Regions from separate parts of the Blautia sp. OM07-19 genome, predicted to be linked through region 2. Evidence: riboswitches for the same ligand, from Rfam matches in the RefSeq annotation. Region 2 holds a riboswitch; the other holds the start of a gene.

Region 1 (7,605 bases), on a different contig from region 2:
TGCAAAGCACTATGGTATTTATCTCGTAGGAGGTTCAATACCGGAAAAGGATGCCAAAGGCAGAGTATACAATACCACCTATGTGTTTGACCGCCAGGGAAAACAGATCGGCAAACACCGCAAAGCACATCTGTTTGATATCGATGTGACGGGAGGCCAGTACTTCCGGGAATCTGATACGTTGACCGCAGGAGACAGTGATACAGTTTTTGATACAGCGTTTGGAAAAATGGGAGTGATCATCTGCTTTGATATCCGTTTTCCGGAGATGGTTCGCATGACGGTGAATGATGGTGCAAAGGTTATTTTTGTCCCGGCGGCTTTCAATATGACGACAGGACCGGCACACTGGGAACTTTCATTCCGTGCCCGTGCACTCGATAATCAGATATATATGGTTGGCTGTGCCCCGATGAGAGATGTAGCGGCGGATTATAAGTCCTGGGGGCACTCGATTATTACAGATCCATGGGGAACTGTGATTGGTATGTTGGATGAGAAGGAGGGAGTTCTCACCGCAGAGCTGGATCTGGATTATGAAGCACAGGTACGAGAAGAACTCCCATTATTAAAAAGCAGACGAAATGACATGTACAGGTTGGAAAAAATTATCTGATAAAATAGTTCCAGTGAATATAACCGAAACAACACGATCCAGAACTTGCACTGCTTACAGCGTCATGTTAAACTGAATATACAAAAAAGTTGATTTCGGGAGGTGTATAAACAGGTGAGTTATAAAAAGAAACTGCCGGTAGGAGTTGATTCTTTCAGTAAGTTGATCAGGCAGAACTTTTACTATATAGATAAAACAGATCTGTTAATGAATCTTCTGAATAATTGGGCCGAAGTTAATCTGTTTACCAGGCCGAGACGATTTGGAAAAAGTCTGAATATGTCCATGATGCAGACGTTTTTTGAAATTGGCTGTGATAAGACGTTGTTTGATGGATTAAAAATCTCAGAAGAAAAAGAACTGTGTCAGGAATACATGGGTCAGTTTCCTGTGATTTCTGTTAGTCTCAAAGGAGTAGAGGGACAGAATTTTCAGGAAGCACTGGCGGCAATGAAATGGATCATAGGGCAGGAAGCCTTACGTTTCCGTTTCCTTCTTGACAGCAGCAGGTTGTCTGCTGAGGATAAAGAGATATACCGCCAGCTTATAGAAGTAGGGAAGGGCGAAAGTGGCCTTTTTATCATGTCGAATGATACATTAGGTGCAAGCCTGAAGATTCTGTCCGATCTGCTTTGCCGGCATTATGGTAAAGGTGTGATTCTTCTTATTGATGAATATGATGTTCCACTGGATAAAGCCTTTCAATATGGATACTATGACCAGATGGTATCTCTTCTTCGTATAGTATTTGGAAATGTTTTAAAAACAAATTCAAGTCTGTACTTTGCGGTGCTGACAGGATGTCTCAGAATTTCAAAAGAGAGTATTTTTACAGGATTGAATAATCTGAAAACCCTTACGATTACAAATGCACAGTTTGATGAGTACTTTGGTTTCACAGACAAAGAAGTCAGGGAAATGCTGTCATATTATGAGCTGGAAGAACACTATGAAACGATGAAAGAATGGTATGATGGATATCGATTTGGAAAGACAGATGTCTATTGCCCCTGGGATGCAATTAATTTCTGTGATGATCTTCGGGCAGATGATGAGGCATATCCGCAAAATTACTGGTCAAATACCAGTGGTAATGCAATTGTGCATCGTCTGCTTAACAAAGCAGACAGCGTTACAAAGAATGAGATTGAAAATCTGATTGCAGGAAATGAAATCATAAAAGAAATACATCAGGAACTGACCTACAGTGAACTGGATCAGTCGGTGGAAAACTTATGGAGTGTACTGTTTACTACAGGTTATCTGACTCAGAGAGGCCGTGTAGACGGAAGAAAATATCGTTTGGCGATTCCTAACAGGGAAATTCGGGAATTATTTATAACTCAGATCCGGGAATGGTTTCGGCAGACTTCCAGAAATGATACAGGAACCCTGGAAACTTTCTGTCAGGCATTTCCTCAGAAAAATGCTGCAAAAATCGAAGAACTTCTGAATGAATATCTCTGGCATACAATCAGTATTCGTGATATATCCGGCAGAGAGAAAAAGGAGAATTTTTATCACGGGATACTTCAGGGGCTTCTCAGATATAAAGAAAACTGGCTGATAAAATCCAATGCAGAATCTGGAGAAGGCTACAGTGACATCCTTATTGAGATTCCGGAAAGCCGGACAGGAATTATTATAGAGATAAAATATGCAGAAGGTGCAGCATTTGATTTATCCTGCCACAAGGCGGTTGAGCAGATCAGAGAAAAACATTATGATGCCATACTTCTTGAGGATGGTATGGAAAATATCATAAAATATGGAATTGCCTTTTATAAAAAGAGATGTAAAGTGTTATTAGTGTGATAATTAATAAGGTGCCTGTCTTTGGGAAAACCAGATATTTCTGCTGCCGGAACGGCGAGCCAGACACCTGTGATTCCCAGAAAATAAGGAAATGACACAAGACAGATGACCAGGAAAAAGAGTGACCGCAAAAATACGAAAACCGGTTGATGCGAGCTGAAAGGTTTCCGGATCTTTGGTGAATACGGATACAATGGGTCCGGAACCAAGGACAGATAAGATCACCATAACAATGGATGAAAGGAAGGTAAATCTCATAATAATATTATATGTATTTCTGAGACGATCTCTCTGCTGTACACCGTACTGGAAACCAATTACAGGACTGACCCTGATAGAAAGTCCCATATAAAAAGCGTTGAACAGAAACTGCCCGTACAAAAGGATTGTGATGGCGGCGACTCCGGATGCACCGGCCAGCCGGATCAGGATAATGTTGAAGTTAAAACGGTAATGTTTTTCTTGTGCATAGGGGAGCGCTAGAGTATAATAAAATCAGTTTTTGCGGCATAAGTTAACAAACTATAATTTAAATAAGGAAATCGGCAAACCAGATGAAAGTCTGGGACGCAAAGCTACAGGGCCTGTAAAATGGCAGCCAGTTGCATAAAATGAGGTGCACTGTCTGTTTGACAGTGCTTTTTTACGGAGTTATTTCACAGACGTAACAATAATGATTTTATCAGGAAAGAATGAGGAAAATAAAAGTATGAAAAAGGCAAAACGTTGTCTGACAGCAGTGGTGTCAGGTGTGCTTGTAGCAACTGCTGTCTTGTCTGGATGTGGACAGTCAAAGAAAGAAGTATCTAAAAACGATGATCATCTTACCGTTTATCTGTGGGAAAATCGTTTGATGAAAAATATTGCACCCTATGTCCATGAACAGTTCCCAGATCAGGATATTGAATTTATTATTGGTAACAATGATACCGATTTATACAGTTATTTTAAAGAACATGATGAATTACCGGATATCATAACAGTACGTCGATTTTCTGGAACAGATGCACAGGACTTACAGCCTTATCTTATGGATTTTGCTTCTTATGATGTTGTTTCCAAGTATTATTCCTATGCGGTGCAATATTATAAGAATGCGGAGGATGAAATCCAGTGGCTGCCAATCTGTGGTATTCCGCAGACGATCATTGCCAACAAAACACTGTTTGATCAGTATGGAATTAAGATTCCAAAAAATTATGAGGAATATGTACAGGCTTGTCAGCAGTTTTATGATAATGGCATAAAACCGTATTCCATGGATCTTGGGGAAGACTGGTCTAATAATGAAATCATCCAGGCGGCGGCAATCGGTGAGTTTACAAGCCTGGATGGTATTGAATGGCGAAACGGTGCAGAGACTGCAGCTGATGAAGTGAAGTTTGATGATACATTATGGAAACGTATTTTTTCAGAAACCAGTCAGTTTCTTAAGGATTCGCACTTTGGTAAAGAAGATATCAATATTGACGTCGATACAGGAATCCAGATGTTTGTCGAGGGAAAATCAGCAATGTTTCATGGACATCCGACGGTTATGCAGCAGCTACAGAAACAGATGGATGCGGAGCTGATCCGTATTCCTTACTTTTCACAGACATCGGATGAATCCTATGTGTACATGACTCCGTCCTTAAACATTGCATTTAACAAAAACCTGGAAAAAGACCGGGAGAAACTGGATACTGCGCTGGATGTGCTGGATTGTATGATTTCAGAAGAGGGGCAAAAGCTGATTGCGGATGGAAGCGGTGTTATTTCATTGAATACAGATGTTCCAACCATGATGCAGGATGTGCCTGGACTGGAAGATGAAATTAATAATAATGCTGTTTATATCCGATATTCCGCCCAAAAATCATTTGATGCAAGTCTTGAGGCTGTTCACGGATTACTGTCAGGGGAAATGGATGAAACACAGGCTTATGCTACTTTTCGCAGTGTAATGAATCGTAAAGATCCAGAAGAAAAAGCAATCGTGAATTTTGAAAATGAATATTCCATTTCACTGAACGATAGAAATGGCCGTGATGCAGCATCTTCCATTTTAACTATGATCAGAGAAGAAAATGATGCACAGCTGGCTCTGGCACCATATTATTATTTCACTTCTTCTATGTACAAAGGAGAATGCACCAATAGCCGGGTTGGCATGATGACAGCGAAGAGTTCAGATACAGCATTATATTTTACAAAAATTAATGGTAAACAGGTTTGTGAACTCGTAGAAAATTATCTCGCCGAAGCTGATGAGAATTTTTATGTAACCAATAAATACGAATTACCAATTGCATCCGGTATGAAAATGATCGTCAATCAAGCGGAAAGTGGATTTTCGTTAAAGGACTTGACAGTTAATGATAAGAAAATAGACAAAGAAAAGGAATACTCTATTCTTCTTACAGACACCACAATGTCTGTTTTGAAAAAAATAAATCCGAAATGTGAGATTGAGCAGCTTAAAGATACAACATTATCAAGTGCATGGATCGAAGCAATGTCAAAAGGACAGCAGCCGTCAGCACCGGAAGACTATATAGAGGTTGAACAGTAAAAGTGGGGATAGAACAAACGGTAAATAAAAGAAAAAAAATAACAAGGCTGTTGCTTATACTACTTATTATTCTTTTAAGTTTAGCAGGAACAAAGTATCTGGTAAGCGAGTCTAGCAAGTATATCAGCGAAAATGGAAAAAGCAGTATGGGAGCTGTTGTTGAACAGATACAGCAGACCTATGATCTTCAAGTGAGTGGATACTACAACCAGCTGCAGTTGGTTGAGGAATTTTTACTTCATGAGAGGGAGCTGTCTCTTGAAACGGATGTGAACAAAAGTTTCTTTGAAGCATGGGAAAAAGAATCGGAAAGTACACTTATATTCCTTCAGGAAAATGGTCAGGCAATATCAGCAGGTGGAACAAAAATGCGGATTGATATGCCAAGTAAACTTCTGCTGGACTTAAAGAACGGATACAATATTGGAAAACTGGTGCGTCTTGATTATGATCAGAAGAAAAAAGAAGGTTATCTGGTTGCGATTCCATGTCAGGAATACACTATCAATGGAGAAACTTATACGGCAATTGGAACTGTGTATGATCATTCGAAACTGGATTCCATGTTAAAACTGAAAGGTTATCATGGGAAAGCATATTTGTTCATGCTGGATCATGACGGAAATATTACGTATACGAACCAGAGTGGAGATAAATACCTGCGTAATTATTCTTTGTTAAAACATTTAAAAGGGGAACAGGCTATTACAGAAGAAGAGGCTGATTTGTTCAAAAAGAAGTTTGATAACAGAGAATCCGGAGTTGTATTTTTGGGAAAACAGAATCCCTATTATCTGGGGTATTGCCCGATAGAAAGCAACAACACCATTTTGGTATGCATTGTGGCAAGGGGAGTTGTTGACAATGTGCTGACGGATTACCAGAAAACGGTGTTGTTTACAACAATACTCATGGCAGGTTTTATACTTTTGCTTTTTGCCGGATTATTCTACAGTATTTCTAGACTTAGTCTTGCAGATCAAAAAGCAGAATATGAAAAAAGAAATAATGAACTTCATTTACAAACAATGAAGGAAATGGAAGTAGTCAATCAAAAACTGAAAAAGGCAAAGAACGTTGCAACAGAGGCTTTACAGACAGCTGAAAATGCAAATAAGGCGAAAACGGATTTCCTGTCTAATATGTCACATGATATCCGTACACCTATGAATGCAATCATTGGTATTACGTCTTTGATCAGACATGATGCAGGTAATAAAGCAAAAGTTATAGAGTATGCAGATAAAATAGATATTTCATCACAGCATCTGTTAGGAATCATTAATGATGTTTTGGATATGAGTAAGATTGAGGCAGGAAAAACAGTCTTCAAGTATTCTGACTTTTCTATTCTGGATTTTATGCAGGAACTTGACACTATATTTCATTCTCAAATATATGAAAAGCAGCAGACCCTTACAATCATAAAAGAAAATATTCAGCATGAGTGGGTGAATGGGGATCAGATTCACCTGATGCAGATTTTCAGCAACCTGCTTTCCAATGCAGTGAAGTATACCCAGGAAGGTGGGAAAATTCAGTTCTTTGTAGAAGAATGTGAGACAAAGTCATCTGTCTATGCAAAGTACCGCTTTTTAGTCAGTGACAATGGTATGGGAATGTCGGCAGATTTCAAGGATACAATTTTTGATGCGTTTACCCGTGCGGAAAGTTCCCTTACAAACAAAATACAGGGAACCGGACTTGGAATGGCGATTGCTAAGAACCTGGTTGAGGCAATGGGAGGTACCATTGACGTGGACAGTGAATTAGGACAGGGAAGCTGTTTTGAGGTTCTCCTGGATCTGAAAATTGCAGAGGATGGAACGGCTGCTCTGGCGGCACAAGAAGAAACGGATGAGCAGGATGGTAATATCCTTCAAGGAATGAGATTCCTGTGTGCAGAGGATAATGAGCTGAACGCAGAGATCCTGACGGAACTGTTAAAGATTGAAGGTGCGGAATGTACCATCTGTGAAAATGGCGAAGAGATTTTGAGAGCATTTGAACAGTCTGCTCCAGGTGATTATGACATGATTCTAATGGATGTGCAGATGCCTGTTATGAATGGCTATGAGGCAACGAAGGCAATCCGCAGAAGTTCCCATAAACTGGCAAAGACGATTCCGATTATTGCCATGACTGCCAATGCATTTTCAGAAGACATTCAGCATTCCCTTGCGGCTGGCATGAATGCACATGTTTCAAAACCGGTTGAGATGAAGGTGCTGGAAAAGACGATCAGAAGCATAAAATCTGGTGGGGGGGGGTACCGAACCGCAGGTCACTGTACAGTGACAAATGGAAAGTAACCGGACATAGAAGAATCAAAAAGGATAGTTAGGGATAGAAGGAAAATGAAAGGAAAAAGAGTGATTGCAGGCATTCTGCTTGCGGGAATTTTAGCAGTCACCCTGGCAGGGTGTAAAAACACAGATAACACGAAAGAAGAAACCGAAAAGCCAGTCATTACGCTTGGCAGTGACAACTATCCACCATACAATTATCTGAATGAGGATGGTGTACCGACGGGAATCGATGTAGAACTGGCTACAGAAGCTTTCAAAAGAATGGGATATCAGGTGGACGTTGTCCAGATCAACTGGGAGAAGAAAAAAGA
Region 2 (7,605 bases):
GATTGACTGCCCCCAGAAGACGTAGAGATTTCTCTCCTGTAGGAATCGCACTTGACAGTCTCTCTCCCTCTGCAACGGTACTGAAAACCAGTGCATGCCCTCTGCTGCCGTCCGGAAGGATGGTATCCACCGCATCCACAGTCTCGTAAATATGACGAATGGGATCCAGATACGTCTTTGGACCACAGATTCCATTGACCACCGGACACGGCGGACATGGTGCATCCAGTCCCATCAGTGCTTTGTAACATTTCATTCCCATCTGAAGGCTCGGATAGATTTCCTTCGCTGTCTCGTTAAACCCAATAATATTGTAATCCCCGTCAATACTGTAATATCCTGATGAATGTGTCCCCATAACCTTCCCTTTCCTGTTCCATTCTATTTCGTAACTGTTCAGCACCCTCACAGTCACGAGTCAAAATGCCTCGCGGGATACTGCTTTCTGAATAGTTACCTAACTGTTTAATACATCGAACTGCATAAACAGTATTATCAATAAGAGTATATCATTTTTTGAAGCAATTGGAAATCTGTTTATTTGTTGTGGGAAATATAAAAATTTATTACTAATAACCAGATGTTTAGCACAACTGAAGCATATGATATCATTTGTTATAGAATTTGATCAGGAATGCTCTTAGTTATAAAGTCGCGGCAGGTATCTTCGCATCTCATATACCCGCCACGACTTTGGATAAAAATTTAACGCATATATATGTTCTTCCAGTTTCGGAAAATCTTCATAAAGGTCTGCACGGAGCAGATATACACCATTGTATTCCGGGAAGAAGTGCAGATCATCCTCCAGAGTCACCAGTCCAAACCGCTTATTCAGCCCGTCTGTGGAATACACGACAGTCACATCCATATTTCCGGCATTGATCCCGACATACTTTAATCCGCGGTCGATTGTGTTATTCTGTCTGAAATCCAACCCGTATGTAGAAACAAAAGATTTACTCCGGAATTCACTCGCTGATAATGACAATTGCCACAATGTATTGTCCATAATCAAACATGCTATTCATTCAGTAGAGATTATGGCTGAAATTAATTAACTACGAGGCAGACTGTACGTCTGCCTCTTTTCTTTCCTATATACACCTGGAAATGAATTACAGCCAGTTTTCCAGAACATCATTCAGCTTATTCATATCCAATGGTTTCGCGATATGTCCATTCATGCCTGTGTTCTTGGCCAGCTGTACATCTTCTGCAAAAGCATTGGCAGTCATGGCAACAATAGGCAGTTTTCCCTTTTCACCCGGAAGGCTCCTGATTGCTGCAGTTGCCTCATAACCATTCATGACAGGCATTTGGATATCCATAAAAACAAGATCATACAATCCTTCCGGAGAAGCTTCCACTTTTTCAACTGCGATTTTTCCATTTTCTGCTGTTTCCACTTCTGCCCCTGTCATCTGCAAAATTTCACCAGCAATTTCTCTGTTCAACTCATTATCCTCAACCAGCAGAATCCTTTTTCCCGTGTAGTCTGATTCTGACAGCTTCTCCAAATAATTTCTCGCTGTTTTTTCTTTTCTTCCTGAAGTAAACTGCCGCAGTGTAGCCGTCAGCCGGGAACGGAACAGCGGTTTTGCAATAAAAGCATCTATGCCCGCCGCCTTTGCTTCTTCTTCAATCTCGCTGAATTCATAAGATGTCAGTACAATAATGGTGATTTCTTTACCTATCCGTTTCCGGATCTGTCTGGCTGTCTCTATGCCATCCATTTCCGGCATCTTCCAGTCCAGGATAACAGCAAAATAATCATTTTTTAGCTCATGACGTGCATAACAACGTTCAACAGCTTTCCTGCCAGAAAGAACCCATTCACCTGTAATACCGATTTCTTTCAGTGTGGCAACTGTACTTTCACAACATGTCTTATCATCATCCACAACCAGAACAGGCAGATTCATCAGATTTCTGTCCTGTTCTTTTTCTTTTTCCTGAAGTTCCAGATAAATTGTTACTGTAATTTTAGTTCCCTTATGTAAGGTGCTTTCCACTTTAATATTACCATTCATCAGGTTCACAATATTTCTGCTGATTGCCATTCCAAGACCTGTTCCCTGAACTCTGGTTGTCCGATGGTCATCTGCGCGGCTGAAAGGATCAAACATGATTTTCTGGAATTCCGGTGACATACCGATTCCATTATCCTCAATCGTAAATTCATAGCATCCAAGTTCCGAAAATCCATTTGGCTTTTCCTCTATGGAAAAAGTAATATTCCCACCATCCGGTGTATACTTGATCGCATTACTCATCAGATTCACAAATACCTGCTGGATTCTCAGGCTATCACCACAGACACTCTCATGTTCAATGTGATTAATGTGTATATCTAAATTGTGTTTATGTTCATCAATCACCGGTTTTGTGAGTGTTATAAGATTATCCACCAGATCTGGCAGATTGAAATCCTCCTGTGCCAGCGTCATTTTTCCACTTTCAATACGTGCCATATCCAGCACTTCATTAATCAGCCCCAGCAAATGACGGCTTGATTTTGTAATTTTGCTGAGACACTCAATGACTCTGTCCTGACTCTCAATATTTGCTCCTGCGATTGCCGTCAGACCCACAATGGCATTCATCGGCGTCCGGATATCATGGGACATATTGGAAAGGAATTCTGTTTTCGCACGATTTGCATTTTCTGCGGATCGGTAAGCCTCTTTCAGTGCTTGACGGGATTCAATCTCTGCTTTCTTCTCCTGTGTCACGTCCATGGATGCCATCAATACTTTTATCAGTTTTCCATTCTCCCATTCCATAGGAATATAAGAAGCGATTTTATAAGTCTTTTCATCCAGGCTGCAGTACTCAAACTTATAAATATCATTTTCACTTTTCAGATTTTTCCGGATATTTTCCGGGGCTGTCAGAACATCAATAGTTTCCAATGGTTCCAGTGTCTTATATTTTTCAAGAACCTGTATCTGAAAATCATGATAGAATCCCAAAGGTTTATATATCATCTGTCCATTCAGGTTGTAGAATTCATATCTGTCATTTTCCAGATCACAGACAACAAAACGGTCAACCAGACGCACAATGCTCTGGATCAGCTGCTCCATGGAAGCATTGTCCGCTGCCATCTGCAGATGCCGTGCGCTCTCCACCTTTGCCTCTGTAATATCCCGCAGGAAAATCATGGCATATTCTGAATCCTCTATCTCTCCACGTATGATCACATTACGGACCCATCGTTCTTCACCATTCAGAGTGATGCGGCACTCCAAAGCCAGTTCTGTTTCCAGACCCTTCAGCTTTTCTGCAACATAACCACGGTCATAAAAAGCGGATACCGCCTTCTTATCTGTCTCCACAACATAGGAATCCACAAAATGACGGATCAGTTCATCCCATGTATGACTCTGTTCAAAGACTGTCATCAGGGACGGTTCAACCTTAAAGGTATCAAAAGTATTCGCTTCCAGATTCACATAATACTCGCACAGGTCTGCTTTCGTAAAAGCCCTGTGGAAAGCAGCAGATTTTTGTGCCTGCATGGCCTCTTTTTTCTCTGCATCAATATTAATAAAAATCCCGGCAATCCTGCTGGCAGAACCATCCAGCCGGCGTATCACTTCTGCCGATGCCCGAAACCACTGGTATTGATTATCCTTCATTCTCATACGATACTCTACCTGGTATTTTATCTGGTTCGTCTTATCCTTAATTGCCGCCTGAAGCTGCACCATTACTCTTTCTTTATCCTGTGGATGCAGAAGGTCTGACCAGGATTCCAGTTTATTCGGAAAGTCCAGAGTGTCATGATAGCCAAGCATTTTTCGGAATTCATGACTCCAGTTTGCATTCACAATCTCACTGTTTTCGTCACAGTCAAAATACCAGAAGCCGGAATAGATAGCCTCATTGAGCAGTGCCAAATTTACATGATCCCAGTTGACCTGTACGGACATAACCCAGATCTGTCTGCCTGCTTCATCTGTCGCATCCTCTTTATAAAGCCGTACATTATTCACGGTACCGTCCGCAGTAAGGATCTGTGCTTCCCCTGCTCCGTGAAGCTGCGAAAAACGGTCTCGATTCATTATATCTTCCCCATTATAAAAGAAGTTTTTCAATGAGCCTTTTGTCTGTTTCATGAAAGTATCGAATGTATATCCTGTACTATGCAACAGCAGATTATTCACAGACAAAATAGACAGGTTTTGGTCATAAGATCCTGTCATTATACCTACCCCGCCATTATTTTCCAGTGTTTTCTGTACGGCCTGTAACATGGCCTGTGTCTGCCCCGTTACATTCTCACCTAATGAATATATTTTGTCTTCATAATTTTTCATTTTATAAAAATCCTCTCTCCGTCTTATGCCTTCTTCATCCTGCTTTTATCTGTATACAGAGAACCTGTCCCTGCCAGTTTTCTTACCCATTTGGGCATACAAAAAAGAACACATGCCAAAATATGCCAGTGTCCCTACTACATTTCTTCAAAATCACACATCCGTATAGTATAAAAGTTATCGAAATCTCTTCCGTTTTCACATCTTTTCTATATATGATATGGAAACAGTGGCAACCGGCTGACCTGGTCAAACTTTTTGACTTTAGCCCCTTCTGGTTTTGCGTCCCTGCCTTTCAGCAGGTTTGCCTTTAAATAATTTCTATTTTTATCAAAAACAAAATACCATAAAGTTTTTCATACGTCAATATTGCTGGATAGAAAATCTGTGTATTTTGCGTATGCCAGCCTGCATTGTCAGTTATCGATCGGCTCGCCAAACCACTCACCATAAAATTATTTATTACAATTTCACTGGCTGCAAGATGTGGAACCTTTACACCATCTCCTTTTCCACAAAATAAGAGCCTTGCCGAAGCAAGGCTCTTACTAAGCGTTTTTCTTCGATTCAAAGAATCTATTCGGCTTGTGATTACCGCATAAATCAACCAGTTATAATCTTTTCATTTTATCCGTGATACTCTCCATTATACTGGATCAATGTAATATCTTCTACATTTGTGATCTTCCGGATCCTCTCTGTGAAATCGAGATCATTCTGCCGACAGAATACCTCAACTGCCATCTCTGTTTTCTCCCCACGCATCGTCTTTGACTTTATGAAATATTTCATTTTTCCAAAGTTGCGGATAATTTCATCACCTGCCTCATCTCCCTGATAATGAATCACTGCGATATAGATCCTGCCCTTCTGCTGCTTATGATAGAACAAAAAGATCATTGCGATCATTACAACTGCCGCGATCAGAGCCAGCACATACATTCCTGCTCCGGTTGTGATTCCTGTAGTGATCGCCCAGAAAAGATATAGCAGATCCATCGGATCTTTCACCGCTGTACGGAAACGAACGATAGACAACGCTCCGACCATACCAAGTGAGATCACAATGTTCGTACTGATCGCCAGAGTAACCATACAGGTAAGAAGCGTCATTCCGACCAAAGTAACCGCAAAGCTTCTGGAAAAGATTACCCCTACATAAAATTTGCTGTAAACCATATAGATCACCGCTCCAAGAAGCAATGCAATGATCAGCGAAATTGCCATCTTCGGTGCATTAAAGCTGTCAAATACGCCGGATTCCAGCACCGACTTCTTAATCATATCTTGTATACTCATAATAGTTTTCTCTCCTGTGTTTCATTCCAATATTCAAACCCATGCAAATACTGCGATTTTTCATAACAGAGTACATATTTTGATACTGCTGTGAATTCTTGTGCATTTGGTGGAAGCAAGTCACGCACGATCTGTGGAAGCATCTCTGTGAATTTCACTTCCATAACCAGTTTCCCCGGTTCAAGCACCGGAAGTGTCGGAAGGGACGGATCAAAGATGTCATAACTTCCGACCGCAGCCCTCACATCACTGTCAAATGTAATCCTGACTGTCCCCTCATCCATGATCCACGGTACACGGTCATAGTCAACGATCGTGCGTGGACGCATGAGATTGCTGACACATTCCACATAAAATTCTCTGCACAATGAATACGGACTGCTTAACAAAAATTTATAATCTCCATCAAGGATCTTATAGAATTCTTCCTTTGTCAGCGGAGCACTTTCTTTATAAATATAACTTCCGAATTTCTTCTTCCGCTCCAGCTTGATCGAACGGTCACTACAATCATAAATACGGATCCTGTATTTTTTTCGCATCAGGACACCAGATTCCTTTTCCGCATAAGCGCTGTTGAAATAATCTTCAAAATAGAGGCTGCGGATCATATAACCATTTCCCTTTGCATTTGGATCCTTTTTCAGCAAATGCTTCATCCTCAGCTCCAGCAATTCTTTCTCACTGGTACTGATCAGATATTTCCATTCATTACGGAAGCGTTCTTTTGATAAATCATTCCTCATAAATATCTTCCTCAACGTTTTGTCCGCCTGTAATGTAGAAACATTTCATACCATAATTCTTTCCAGCGTCTGTTACATAATAATCAAAAGCATCCTGCGTCTGTCCAGATGTATTTGTCGCACGGATACGCACAAAATACTGACCATCTGCCGGAACTGTAGTCTCCGCTTCCGGAATTTGAATATTATCCTGACGAAATACAATCTCATTAAACTTATAATCTTTTGCCAGTTCAACTGTGTAAGTGATCGTCTCTGCATCAAAGTCATACGATGCGTCCCAGTTGAACTTCAAAATATTTCCCTCGATCACCGGTTTTCCGATATAAAACGGCATTGGCTTTTCCAGGCTCTCCTTATAAAGTTTATAATTTTGTTCTACCTCTGAAGGGATTGCCGATGCAATTGTTTCATACTTCGCTTCAGTCAACGGTGCATACATCTGGTCCGGCATCTGATTTAAATACTTCTGAGTAACTGTACGATATTCCTCTATCATACTACTGATCCGATCCACACTGAGATAGGATCTCAGATCCTGGATCGCCGCGTCAAGTTCCTCACGGAAATCCTCGGACTGCAGACATCTTTGAAAAAGAACATTTCCCCAGTAATTGCTGACTCCACATTCCCAACTTTCCTGATCGAAACGATTCTGAATGTTGTATTCGGTTCTCATGAAAGAGCCGTCATTATCCCACGCAATCAGATACCATGTGTCCGAATTCTGTGGACTATATAAATATGTATTACGATTCTGTGTATCTACATTTCCGGTCAGTATCTGATACGCCATCCAGTACGTCAGATTTTCTCTGTCAAAATATTGATCCAGGATATCCGCAATCGGTTGAGAAATATCATTCAGATCTGTCAGCATTTGAATCAGTTTCGTATGATCTGAATTTCCTTTGATCTCCAGGAGCTTTTCAAAGGCTTTCTGGTCATAGGTCGGATCGTCTTCTTTTTTTATTACATCTTCATAGCGGAAAAACTCAAACGAATTAATTTTGTACAACTGTCCTTTCGAATCCATTCCATGGTTCTTCATTCCTGTCTTGTTCAGCTGTTCCACCTGTGTGTACAATCCATAGTCCTGGAATTCTGAGCTGTCCCCCTCGGTAAGATCTCTTACATATAAATGTACGAACTGAGTTCTAAGAGACATCAGCTGCGGTATCCCTTTCAGAAGATCGTAGGACAGCTTATTACGGAAACGCATTCCCTCTGTCTGA

Evidence for each region. A riboswitch is a leader RNA that binds a small molecule or an ion and turns the genes downstream of it on or off. The one in region 2 is predicted to bind cyclic di-GMP.
Region 1: another riboswitch for cyclic di-GMP. It lies ahead of DXC01_RS16955 (ABC transporter substrate-binding protein); the one in region 2 lies ahead of DXC01_RS00410 (hybrid sensor histidine kinase/response regulator).

What each region holds. Positions count from the first base shown of each region.
Region 1 is NZ_QULA01000035.1:7,733-15,337, forward strand. Features, by position in the region: gene DXC01_RS16940 (carbon-nitrogen hydrolase family protein) at 1-616, shown strand, start outside; gene DXC01_RS16945 (AAA family ATPase) at 731-2,431, shown strand; partial or broken gene DXC01_RS21530 (MATE family efflux transporter) at 2,435-2,872, opposite strand; cyclic di-GMP riboswitch class I at 2,966-3,041, shown strand; gene DXC01_RS16955 (ABC transporter substrate-binding protein) at 3,141-4,985, shown strand; gene DXC01_RS16960 (ATP-binding protein) at 5,132-7,297, shown strand; gene DXC01_RS16965 (substrate-binding periplasmic protein) at 7,343-7,605, shown strand, end outside.
Region 2 is NZ_QULA01000001.1:91,462-99,066, reverse strand. Features, by position in the region: gene DXC01_RS20455 (hybrid sensor histidine kinase/response regulator) at 1-358, opposite strand, end outside; gene DXC01_RS00415 (glycine betaine ABC transporter substrate-binding protein) at 641-1,012, opposite strand; gene DXC01_RS00410 (hybrid sensor histidine kinase/response regulator) at 1,119-4,325, opposite strand; cyclic di-GMP riboswitch class I at 4,554-4,644, opposite strand; gene DXC01_RS00405 (hypothetical protein) at 4,636-4,896, opposite strand; gene DXC01_RS00400 (DUF4956 domain-containing protein) at 4,953-5,624, opposite strand; gene DXC01_RS00395 (polyphosphate polymerase domain-containing protein) at 5,621-6,370, opposite strand; gene DXC01_RS00390 (CotH kinase family protein) at 6,360-7,605, opposite strand, start outside.